Regions from separate parts of the Pseudoalteromonas luteoviolacea genome, predicted to be linked through region 3. Evidence: predicted binding sites of a transcription regulator. Region 3 holds the regulator's gene; each other region holds the start of a gene.
The links. The regulator FliA, encoded in region 3, starts transcription of late flagellar genes. The targets are predictions, from matches to a motif close to CTAAAGNTNNNNNNNNNNNNGCCGATA.
Positions count from the first base shown of each region.

Region 1: the regulator FliA is predicted to act here: its motif matches at 2,500-2,526, upstream of S4054249_RS05765 (DUF3530 family protein).
Region 2: the regulator FliA is predicted to act here: its motif matches at 2,194-2,220, upstream of pomA (flagellar motor protein PomA).

Region 1 is NZ_CP015411.1:1,315,108-1,319,323, reverse strand. It holds gene nhaD (sodium:proton antiporter NhaD) at 1-1,226, opposite strand, end outside; gene S4054249_RS05770 (DUF368 domain-containing protein) at 1,504-2,442, opposite strand; gene S4054249_RS05765 (DUF3530 family protein) at 2,564-3,427, shown strand; gene djlA (co-chaperone DjlA) at 3,432-4,216, opposite strand, start outside.
Region 2 is NZ_CP015411.1:4,162,507-4,166,722, forward strand. It holds gene S4054249_RS17895 (hypothetical protein) at 1-251, opposite strand, end outside; gene S4054249_RS17900 (flagellar motor protein MotB) at 429-1,364, opposite strand; gene pomA (flagellar motor protein PomA) at 1,368-2,135, opposite strand; gene xseB (exodeoxyribonuclease VII small subunit) at 2,381-2,623, shown strand; gene ispA ((2E,6E)-farnesyl diphosphate synthase) at 2,628-3,515, shown strand; gene dxs (1-deoxy-D-xylulose-5-phosphate synthase) at 3,628-4,216, shown strand, end outside.
Region 3 is NZ_CP015411.1:1,478,963-1,483,178, forward strand. It holds gene flhF (flagellar biosynthesis protein FlhF) at 1-568, shown strand, start outside; gene S4054249_RS06450 (MinD/ParA family ATP-binding protein) at 561-1,421, shown strand; gene S4054249_RS06455 (RNA polymerase sigma factor FliA) at 1,424-2,158, shown strand; gene cheY (chemotaxis response regulator CheY) at 2,205-2,588, shown strand; gene S4054249_RS06465 (protein phosphatase CheZ) at 2,609-3,376, shown strand; gene S4054249_RS06470 (chemotaxis protein CheA) at 3,392-4,216, shown strand, end outside.

The DNA.
Region 1 (4,216 bases), 160 kb from region 3:
ATTTCTGGCTGCATTGACAACACAGCAAACATCACAGGGATGTTGTCAATTACGGCTGAGATAACACCTAAAAATACATTAGCACCTGTGGTTGACCACCCACCGTACAGCACATGAGACATCAAATTTAGGTAACCCAAAAACCCAAGGCCGCCAACACACATTACTATTCCGTAAAAGAATAATAAAGTGTCCCACTCTGCTCTTGAAACCTTACTAAAGACATCAAATGGTACGACACTACCCAGCTTTTTCAATCGTTCTTTATCACCCTCACGCTCTGCCATCGCCTTTTTACGAGCCAATGAACCCGGTAATGTCACCCTTAAAAAATAACCAAAAAACTGTAAATACCCCAATCCCATCATCATACCAAGCACCGGTGGCAAGTGAAGTAAGCTATGACACATTACTGCGGTTGCAACAGTCAGTAGAAATAACGTTAAAATACGAAGCGCCCCGCGCTTTAACTCGACACTTTCACAACTAGCCGCAGGCTTTTTGTTTGCCACAAAAAAGCTCATAATGGCCGCGGGTACCACATAGTTAGCAATTGATGGAATCAGCAAAACAAAAAACTCATTAAATTTCACCATACCCGCTTGCCAAACCATTAAAGTCGTAATATCACCGAAGGGGCTAAAGGCGCCTCCAGCGTTTGCAGCAACCACGATATTTATACAGCTTAAATTGATAAACTTCTTATCCCCTTCAGCTACCTTCATCACTACTGCGCACATTAACAAGGCAGTTGTTAAGTTATCTGCAATTGGGGAAATAAAGAAAGACAAGAATCCGGTTAACCAAAATAGAGTTTTGTAATTAAACTCTTTTCTCACCATCCAAGAACGCAAAGCATCAAATAATCTGCGCTCTTCCAAAGCGTTGATATAAGTCATCGCCACCAGTAAAAACAGCATCAACTCAGCAAATTCAAGTAAATTATGACGAAACGCATGCTCTGTAGCATCTGGCATGCCCTGCTCAATGTAAAACGCACCAATTAAAATCCATATCAAGCCTGCCGCAACCAAAACGGGTTTAGACTTTCGCATATGTAATTTTTCTTCAAGCATCACCAGTGTGTATGCAACTACAAAAATAGCGATACATACAAATCCCAGAGTGTTGGCAGTCAAATCGAGTTGAGTGGTAGCAGCAAACGCTGGAAAGTTTATCCCCAGCAAACAGAACAACAGCAGGCAACTGTTCCCTACAAGTTTCATTTCAAGGTGTTTCCTTGTCTAGTGAGTACATCTTCGCCAGAAAGTAACACACTTTTTACACTTGCGACATTGTACTCTAGTCTAATTTTACAGCTAATTTACGAAACTACAGGTTAAAGCATGACATTTTGTCATAGCCTTTATGATAAACAGCAAATATGATTATTTTGTTACTTAATCATTATTGCGTTATTTTGAATATAAGTTGAAATACTGGAAAGCATTAGTGCTGAGAGGGGCACGCTACAAGTTCCCGACCATGTAACGTGCGCCATTTTTATTTTTGATGGCTGAGTTTATCCAAGCCAAGAATTAGAGCTAGCCCGAATATTGCAAGCGCAATACATACGGCCAATTGAGCATCTTGGCCTGTAAGTTGTGTGAATTCCATTGGTGAAATATTTTTTTGCATTAAAGGTTTTTCTATTCCGCTCGAATTCACATAGGTAGATACCACTTTTTTCCATGGCCACAACATGTTCAATGAACCGACTAAAAAGCCAGCTAACAATGCAAATGTAACTTGTTCATATCGTGCCAAAAGCCATGATAAAAAACGTGAAAAAACCATCAAGCCACATATACACCCTAACAAGAACAATCCTATCAATAAAAATTCACGCTCATTGAGTGCTGTAAGAACATGACCGTACATACCCAACAGTAACAGAATAAAGCTGCCTGAAATACCAGGTAGTATCATTGCGCAAATTGCGATGCTGCCAGCAATGAAATAAAACCATGGCTGCGCCTGCGCTTCTGCAGGGCTCAAAGAGGTGATCATGACAGCAATCACAATCCCGCTTAAACAACTGACAATGTGCTGTATCTGCCAACGCTCTACTTGTTTGGCAATATATACAAAGGAGGCAATTATCAAACCAAAAAAGAATGACCAAACAAAAGTCTGATGATTTTCGAGTAAATAAGCAATAATTTTTGATAAAGAAAGCGCACTTGTAAACAGCCCGCCAAACACTGCAAGTAAAAAATTACCATCAATATGTGACCAAGCGTCCTTAATTTGGCCTTTTAACACCATTTTTAAAACAGCCATATCAACACTTTTTATCGCAGCTAATAACCGAGCATAGATACCTGTTATAAAAGCCACCGTACCACCCGATACCCCCGGTACCAAATCTGCAGCCCCCATGCCTGCACCTTTAAAAAACAACCAAATGTAATCACGTTTACTGTCTGCTTTATTAGACACCAGCTAATCTCCATTTCTTCTTATCTGCTTAGTGTACCAAATTCCAAAATTAAAATACTAAAGCTCATTGCTTTTTAGCCGATACTAAAGACAATTACCAACCTGCTGATCTATCGATGTTATGAAAAAACAGACTTTTTTAAATTTGATGCTTTGCATATCCGTTCTGGTTGGTTTTCAAGGTCTGTGCATGGCTGCTGAGCATATTGCTCCAACACCCAAAACCAAGATCATTGAGTCAGATCTTGGCTATTATTTATCAAGCGACTCCTTTGTCACCATCAAAGACGATGAGCGAGAGATCCCAGTTCTATTTTCCGAGTATATGAGTGGCAGTAAACGTGGCATTATTGTGATGCTGCCCGGCATAGAACAATCCCCATTACAGGGAAATGGATTAAGTTTTTTAAGAGAAGCGCTTAATGATGATGGCTACGATACCTATGTGATACCTTCACCCCAATTCGATCTCAATGCAAGTCTGATCCAAGACGGTATTATTGAAAGCCAACCGAAATCAAAACAAAAAATGGCTATTGCCCCTGTCAGTGAGTCAGCATTAAATGAATATAAGCTTGAGCTCGTTGCTCGTTTTGATGCGCTTTATAAAACGCTTGCATTACGTGAGCACGAACATATTGCCATTGTCGCATTTGGTAATAGCGCAGGGTTATTTGCGGAACATTTAGCAACCCTACCCAAAATTCGTATTGATGCTTTGATAACGGTCAGTGCTCAACTTGCTAATCCAAATAGAAATAAACACCTCGCTGCAAGTTTGTCACTTGTCAGCCCGGCACTACTTGATGTGTTTTATTCATATGATAACCCAGCTGTTCTTCATACCATAAAAGACAGACGCCGCTGGGCGAAAAGAAATAGTAAATACGATTATCGACAAAGAGAGTTATTTGGCCAAAGCTCTCAAATGCATCAGCAATACAGATTAAAAAAAGAACTATCAGGGTTTTTGAGACAATTATAAAATACTAATTTTTGAGTGCTTCATAAGCAGCTTGAATGCTCTGCGATTTGGCTTTAGCGACTTCCATCATATGCTCAGGCAAGCCTTGCGAGACCAATTTATCAGGATGATGCTGCGCCATTAGTTTGCGATAAGCGCGTTTAATTTCTTTTTCACTCGCTCCCTGCTCCAAGCCTAACACAGCTAAAGCTTGATGCCTCGAAACCTCTGGCTCAGGTGCCGTGAAACTACGGTTTGACTTCTGATATTCACGATGGCCGTTCTGACTTGACTGATGACTACGTTGTTGAGACTGCCATTGAGCGCGCTGCTGACGGAATTTAAACTCAGCCTGATAGCGTTTAAGTACAAAATTAAAGTGCTTTGCACCAATGCCTAAGTATTTACTTACCAACTTTAAAAGTTCCAACTCTTTTGAAGAAAGATGGCCATCTGAAAACGCCATTTGAATTTGAATCTCTAAAAAAAGCTGCAATAAGTCGTAGCGCCTGGCAAAGGCTTCTTTAAAATCACCAACACATTCTTTAATGGAAAAATCGCCGTGTTTACCTGAATTAAAAGCACTTTGTGCTTCCTTTCTGTCATCGCCATGCAGTGCCATATCATCCATAAACGCTGACGCCGCTTGAATATGCATTTCGCTGACTCTGCCATTAGACTTTGCAATATGGCCCATAACAGCAAAACAACTAGAAAAAAATAAAGCTTGGCGCTCATTTAGGTCATCACCGTTAAAGAAGCCTTGAAACCCTCCTGCTTTATCAAAATCCTGCTTTAAACTTTTATCGA
Region 2 (4,216 bases), 2.2 Mb from region 3:
ATGATGTCATTGAGCGCCCAGACTATATATCTGTATACTCTATCGGTGTCATGATCTATCAGAGGCTGAAATGTGAAAAAGCCGATTATATAAAATATTGAGCACAACGAAGCATATCTAAGCGCTAATTTATCTTTATTCAAAATAAAAATAAATACAGATATAAACGCTAAAATATAAGACACTTCAAGTAGTGCATTTAAATACTTTACAGAGAACTCAGCACTATTTAAATATTCGACTAATGACACCGCTTTACCTTACTATGACTGGTTATTTTGGTTCAGTATCCCCAGTATCATTACCATTACCGTTACCACCAGGTAATCTATTGAACTTATTAAAAACAATCATGGTAAACTCCCTTAAGAATTGAAAAGTAAAAGCAAATATACGGTAGCCCAAAATGCTGCTCGACGCAATCTTTTCTAGTTATTTTCCCTTCTAACTTCAATAGGATCAGACTCTTTCGGTTTACCTTGTAGAATTGATATCTCAACACGTCGATTACGTTTTCTATCCACGTCATTGGCATTTGGTACTAACGGTCTTGTACCAGCATGCCCAACGACCACCATTCTGTTTTGATCAAAACCACTTACCGTTTGCATTTCACTGGCAACCGCAACGGCTCTGGTCGCTGATAAATCCCAATTGTTGAAATACAATTCATTGGAGACTTGGAAGTCATCAGTATGCCCTGACACCGTGATCTCTCCCGGTACATCTTTGAGCAACTCCGCGATATCGCGAATTATTGGTTTAAATTTAGGCTGTAAAAAAGCACTGCCAGATGGAAATGAACCATTTTCCTGGATCCTAATTATGATTTGCTGGCCAAGCGATTCGAGTTCAATCGCACCATCCATAATTTGCTTTTCTAACTGTTGAGAAATTTTCTTTACCAGCTCATTAACCTGCTCTTGATCAGCAGCGGAAACGGCTTGAGTCATAGACTGCTCTTGCGCTGTACTAGCAGATTCACCACCACGTTTGTTACCACGCTGCTCTTGACGACCACCAGCAGAACTTTCTTCGCCCGCCTGAAACTCCAACATTTGTTGTGTCATTTCAACTGTCTGCTGTTGAATGGTTTCAATCGGAGTAGGCTCAGGTTTACCTGGAGTGAATTCCATTGCGATAACACTGGTTCCCTTTGGAATGTCTTTCACTTCAATTTTATTCTGCACACCAAAAGCAAACTTCATTGAACCAGCAATTTGCTTAAATTTCAGAACATCCATTTCTGAAAACGCCAATAGTAGAACGAAGAAACACATAAGCAGTGACATCAAGTCAGCAAACGTGCCCATCCAAGCAGGTAGCCCGGGGGGCGGGCATTTACATTCGTTCTCGTCTGACATTATTTACTCCTCGCCACCATCACCGCGTTTTGATTCAGGCAGATAATTTTTCAAAATGCCTTCAATCACCTTCGGATTCTGGCCGTCTTGAATACCTAAAATAGCATCTAGAATGAGGCGTTGATTTCTTTCTTCTTCATCCTTTCTCAGTTCAAGTTTTACTTGAATTGGAATCGCAACTACGTTTGCCAAAAAAGCACCATATAACGTTGTTAACAAAGCAACGGCCATCGCCGGACCGATCGCTTTTGGATCATCCATGTTTGATAACATAGCAACAAGACCAATCAGTGTACCGATCATCCCCATCGCCGGCGCTATATCGGCTAACGATTTAAATAAGCCAGCGCCGAGTTCATGACGGTTGGCGGTCAATGCGATGTCTTTTTGCAATGTTGCTCTGACCACATCAGCATCATGACCATCAACTAACATATCGACGCCCTTTCTCATAAAAGGGTTTGGTATTTCAGCCTCTTCCAATGCGAGAAAACCACCTTTACGTGCAGAATCAGCAAGCTCTACCGCTTTTTCAATCAGCTCTTCAGGCGTTTCAATTTTGAACATAAATGCCTTGCCTGCCACTTTTCCTATGCCTAAAAATTGAGCAAGTGTAAAGTTAGACAAAACAATGAAGATTGAGCCACCGAATACAATAACAACAGATGGTGTATTGTAAAACATGGCAAGTTGCCCATCACTACTGAGCACCATAGACATGACAATAAGGCCTATAGCACCAATGATACCTATAACGGTTGCTAAATCCACACACCCTCCAAAGGCATTTATTCGCGAGCTATCACGCAGTTATTCTTATACGTTGAGTTATCGGCAGGTTATCCAATAACTTAATTCAATTATATTAAAAAGCCTTTAAATTGCGAGAATTAACCCAAACTAACAGATCAATTTCCACACTTTATACCGTAAAAAGTCTATCAGATACTTTGACCTCTATCTTTATAACCAATAAAATTGCATTCCTAAAGTTTTGCTTGAGAGTAAAAAAAGATATGGCAGTCAAAAAACCTGAAAATATGAGCTTTGAAGAAGCTGTCAACGAGCTTGAATCTATTGTACAAGAAATGGAACATGGTGAACTGACATTAGAACAATCGTTAAAGCAATTTGAACGGGGAGTCAAACTTGCTCAAGCTTCTAACCAAAAGCTGCAGCAGGCAGAACAAAAAGTCAATATTTTACTCGCCAATGACGAAGCCAGCGCGCCTAGCGAGTTTACTGATCAGGTAGATTAACTGCGTGGAACTACATCAAAGATTACACATCGCAAAGCAAGATGTTGAAAAAACAATAAACGCTTATTTTGGCCAAGATTTAGATACCGATCCAACCGCTAAAGCGGCAGCACTATACTCTGTTAGCAATGGCGGAAAGCGACTGCGCCCATTTTTAGTCTATGCGACCGGAGAAATGTTGGGGGCCAACATTGAAGACTTGCATATTGCAGCCGCCGCAGTGGAGTGCATTCACAGTTACTCGCTTGTACACGACGACTTGCCCGCAATGGATGATGATGACCTTAGACGCGGTAAGCCAACTTGTCACATTGCATTTGACGAAGCTCAGGCTATTTTAGCCGGTGACTCTTTGCAGACATTAGCCTTTGAGTTTCTCGCATCACATCAATTTAAAGCCCCTGTAGAGCAACAAGTTGCGATGATTAAGTCACTCGCAAAAGCATCAGGCTTACAAGGGATGGTCGGTGGGCAAGCCTTAGATATTGCTGCAACTGATAAACAAACAAGTATTCAAGCACTTGAGCATATACATAGATTAAAAACTGGCGCTTTGCTCAATTGCGCAATCGAGTTGGGTGCACTATGCGCCCCACAAATTACCGACTTAACACGTAGTCAATTAAAGGACTTTGGCTTAGCTATTGGATTGGCATTTCAAGTTCAAGATGACATTCTTGATATCGAAGGCGATACACATACTTTAGGAAAACCGCAAGGCTCGGATTTAGAACATAATAAATCAACCTACCCTGCATTACTTGGCATGACAGGCGCAAAAGAGAAAGCACAAACGCTTATCGACCAAGCGCTTTCAGCACTAGAAAACATAGACGCTGACACACGCTTACTCGCTGAGCTAGCCAAGTATATTATTGCGCGGGACCATTGATTATCGCTTAAAATACATGACTATTTAATGACAAGTTCCCTTTAAATTTATAAAACTATCGGCAAGCTTTGTATATAATTGGGCAAGGTTTGCTAAGGATATTACGAATAATATGACTATTGATAGTAGCAAGTATCCATTATTGGCATTAATTGATCAGCCTCAACAGCTAAGGCAATTGCCACAGCAAAAGTTGAATGAGTTTAGTGCTGAGTTAAGAAACTATTTATTAGATTCTGTTTCTCAAAGCAGTGGTCACTTAGCGTCAGGTTTAGGCACCGTTGAGCTTACCGTCGCACTACATTACGTGTATAACACCCCTGTTGATAGACTCGTATGGGATGTGGGTCACCAAGCTTACCCGCATAAAATACTCACGGGTAGAAAAGAACAGATGCATACCATTCGCCAAAAAGATGGCTTGCACCCTTTTCCATTTAGAGAAGAAAGTGAGTATGACACCTTCAGTGTAGGCCACTCGAGCACCTCAATCTCTGCCGCCTTAGCGATGGCAATTGCGGCTGAAAAAGAAGGAAAAAATCGCAAAACTGTGGCTGTCATCGGTGATGGCGCGATGACCGCGGGTATGGCATTCGAAGCGATGAACCATGCTGGTGATGTCAAATCAGACATGCTGGTTATTTTAAACGACAATGAAATGTCTATTTCAGAAAATGTCGGCGCACTCAATAATCACTTTG
Region 3 (4,216 bases):
TGATAAAGTTGCATTAATTACCACAGATACATATAGAATTGGTGCTTACGAGCAGTTAGCAACTTATGGTAGAATTATTGGCTGTCCGGTTAAGCAAGTTAAAGATGCAAATGAGTTAGCAGAAGTTCTTTATCATTTGCGAAATAAGCGACTAGTATTAATAGATACTGCAGGCATGAGTCAAAGAGACTTGCGTTTAACCGAGCAACTGAATACATTGATGCGCAGTTCACGCGTAGATATTCGCAGTTATTTGGTGCTTAGCGCGACATCGCAAATGCATGTTTTGCAGGAAACGGTTAACCATTTCAAAAAAGTAAATTTGAGTGGTTGCATCTTTACAAAACTTGATGAATGTCTAAGTTTAGGTGAGATTATTAGTATTGCGATTCAAAATCGTCTGCCAATAGGGTATCTTACCAACGGACAGCGAGTGCCAGAGGACATTCGTGTTGCAAATGCTCAAAAATTAGTTAAAAAGGCTGAGCAGTTGTATTTAAAAAGAACAAAAGCACAACATTCACGACGTGAAGCAGTGGCGTCCCAGACAGTAGGAATGTATGATTAATACAGTTTTAGATCAAGCAAGTGGCCTGCGTAAAATGAATCAAAAAAGTAACCACGGAGTAAAAGTAATAGCAGTAACTGGTGGTAAAGGAGGAGTCGGCAAGACTAATGTTTCATTAAATACTGCAATTGCGTTAGGACAACAGGGCCATAGAGTATTAGTTTTAGATGCTGACCTTGGATTAGCGAATTGTGATGTGATGCTCGGCTTGCGAGTAGAGCGCAACTTATCTCACGTGCTATCCGGTGAATGTGAGCTGGATGAGATATTGGTTGAAGGCCCTGCGGGAATAAGAATTGTCCCAGCGACCTCAGGTTCTCAAAATATGGTTGAGTTAAGTCCCGCAGAGCATGCTGGTTTAATTCGCGCCTTCAGTGAGCTTAGCAACGATTTCGATGTTTTAATTGTGGATACCGCAGCAGGTATCTCCGATATGGTTTTAAGTTTCTCTCGAGCCGCCCAAGATGTCATGGTCGTGGTTTGTGACGAACCGACTTCGATCACAGATGCTTATGCACTGATCAAGGTGTTAAGCCGAGAGCATGGCGTATATAAATTTAAAATTGTAGCGAATATGGTAAGAAGCCTTCGAGAAGGCCAAGAGCTTTTTGCGAAGCTTTCAAAAGTGACGGATAGATTTTTAGATGTTGCCTTGGAACTCGTCGCTACAATCCCTTTCGATGAAAACATGCGCAAATCTTCGCGCCGCCAAAAAACAATTGTTGAACTCTACCCTAATTCTCCTGCTGCCGTGGCATTTAGAGGGTTAGCGAGCAAAGCTGTGAAATGGCCAGTGCCACATCAGCCTTCAGGTCATTTAGAGTTTTTCATTGAGCAGTTAGTTAACGGGTAATTATGGCTACACCGGTCAATCGAATGGCGGGATATCAAACAGCAGACCGCCTCAACAAGGTGGTCGAGCGTCATACACCTTTGGTCAAAAAAGTTGCTTGTCATTTGCTTGCAAGGCTCCCTGCGAGCGTTCAACTCGATGATTTAGTTCAGTCAGGCATGATAGGTTTGATTGAGGCAACAAAAAATTTTGATGCCAGCAAAGGCGCAAGCTTTGAAACGTTTGCAGGCATCCGCATTCGGGGTGCTATGTTAGATGAAATACGCCGTGGAGACTGGGCCCCACGCTCTGTCCACAAAAATAGTCGTATGGTCGCAGAAGCAATTTCAGAGTTAGAAACCGCCTTAGGTCGCGAGCCTAAAGACACTGAAATCGCTGAAAAACTTGATATTCCCTTAGATGAGTACCATCATATTTTACATGACGTGAATGCAAGTAAGATTATTGGTATTGAAGACCTAGGAGTCGACCAAGACGTAATTTCACCTGCGGGCAGCGATTTAGCGCTAGACAAACCATTCAATAACGTTAAGAATGAGCGCTTTAATGAGTCGTTAGTAGAGGCAATTAAAACGTTGCCAGAGAGAGATGCAATGGTTTTATCTCTATACTACAACGATGAAATGAATTTAAAAGAGATTGGCCAGATCCTAGATGTGAGCGAATCTCGAGTTAGTCAGATTCATGGTCAGGCAATGATTAAACTCAGAGCCAAGATAAATGACTGGATAAATTAGAGTACATTTTATTTTTTTATAGGTTCAAACCTCACCGGAGGAAGTTTTGGATAAGAACATGAAAATTCTCGTGGTTGATGATTTCTCTACAATGAGAAGAATTATCAAAAACCTGTTGAGAGACTTAGGCTTTACAAATGTTCAAGAGGCAGATGATGGCAGCACTGCGCTTCCAATGTTGCAAAATCAAGAATTTGACTTTGTTGTTACTGATTGGAACATGCCTGGCATGCAAGGCATCGACTTGCTTCGAGCAATAAGAGCTGACGATAGCCTCAAGCATATCCCAGTATTAATGGTAACTGCAGAAGCCAAAAAAGAACAAATTGTTGCAGCAGCGCAAGCTGGGGTAAACGGTTACATTGTTAAACCTTTTACCGCTGGAACACTGAAAACTAAGTTAGAAAAAGTTTTTGAACGCTTAGGCTAGTTACAAGTAAGGATAGGCTTATGTCAGAATCCTCTGCGCCACAAATTACATTAGAGCAAGCAAAGCAACTTGTTGAGTATCTTGAGAATGGTGAACAAGAAAAAGCTGATCAAATTTTAATTGAAGCAACTAACAAAGAACAATCTGAGTTATTTGCTGAAGTCGGAAAATTGACACGTCAGTTACACGAGTCGTTGAAAAACTTCGAGTTAGACACGCGTTTATCAGACTTAACTACAGAAGCCTTACCAGATGCAAAGCAACGTTTAAACTATGTCATGGAAATGACAGAAAATGCGGCGAACAAGACCATGGATGCGGTGGAAGCTAGTTTACCGCTTGCTCAACAGTTGGCTGACGAGCTTTCTGAAATAAAGCCTACTTGGGATAGGTTGATGAGTCGTGACATTCAGCTTGGAGAGTTTAAATCTCTCTGTCACGACTTAAATGATTTTATGCAATCTTCACAAGGCCGTACTGACGAGTTACAGACCTTGATGACCAATGTTTTAATGGCACAAGATTATCAAGATTTGACTGGTCAAGTTATTCGTCGAGTCATAGAACTGGTGAGAGAAGTCGAAGACAGCTTAATTCATCTTTTAACTGTGTTTGGCACGTCAGAAGTGGGTCAACTTAGCACGGCTCAACAACCACAAGAAGTAGTTGAAACCACCACTGATGAACTAGCGGGTCCTGAAGGACCTATCATTGACGCTGAGGAACGAGACGATGTTGTGTCTGGTCAAGATGAAGTTGATGATTTGTTATCTAGTTTGGGTTTCTAATAGGAGAGTATAATAATGAGCTTTGAAGTCGATGAAGATATCTTACAAGACTTTCTTGTTGAAGCTGGAGAAATACTCGAACTGTTATCTGAGCAACTTGTTGAATTAGAAAATAACCCAGATGACAAAGATCTACTCAATGCAATTTTTAGAGGCTTCCACACAGTAAAAGGTGGAGCAGGCTTCCTAGGTATGAACGAGCTGGTAGACGCTTGTCATGGTGCTGAAAATGTCTTCGATGTTTTGCGCCAAGGCCAACGCTCTGTCAACCCTGAATTAATGGACGTGATATTACAGTCACTTGATACCATTAACGACATGTTCGCTTGCATACAAAATCGAGAGCAACCGGAACCTGCAGACCAAGAGTTACTCGACGTCTTACATAAATTAAGTCAGCCAGAATCTGCTGATGAGGTAATTTCAACACCAGCTGCTGAGCCTGTTGCTGAAGCACCGCCACCCGAGCCCGTCCAGGAAGCTGAAGATGATGTGCTGTTTGATATAGGTAGTGAGGAGAGCTCAGAGCCTGCAACCTCAGATAGCATTGATGAAATTACAGAAGAAGAATTTGAAAGCTTGTTGGATGAGCTTCATGGGTCAGGCAATGGTCCTGCCGTTGAAGCACCTCAGGCAGCTCCTGTGGCACCGTCCACTCCGCCAGCAAATGCGAATGATGGGGACATTACCGATGATGAATTTGATAGTTTACTAGACGAACTTCATGGCGTTGGTAAGTTTGGTGCTGCGTCGAGTGAAGACACCCCAGTTCAGAGTGCTTCGCCGGAAGCACCTGCCGCTCCCACAGCATCTGCAAGTTCACAAGAAAGTGGTGATGAC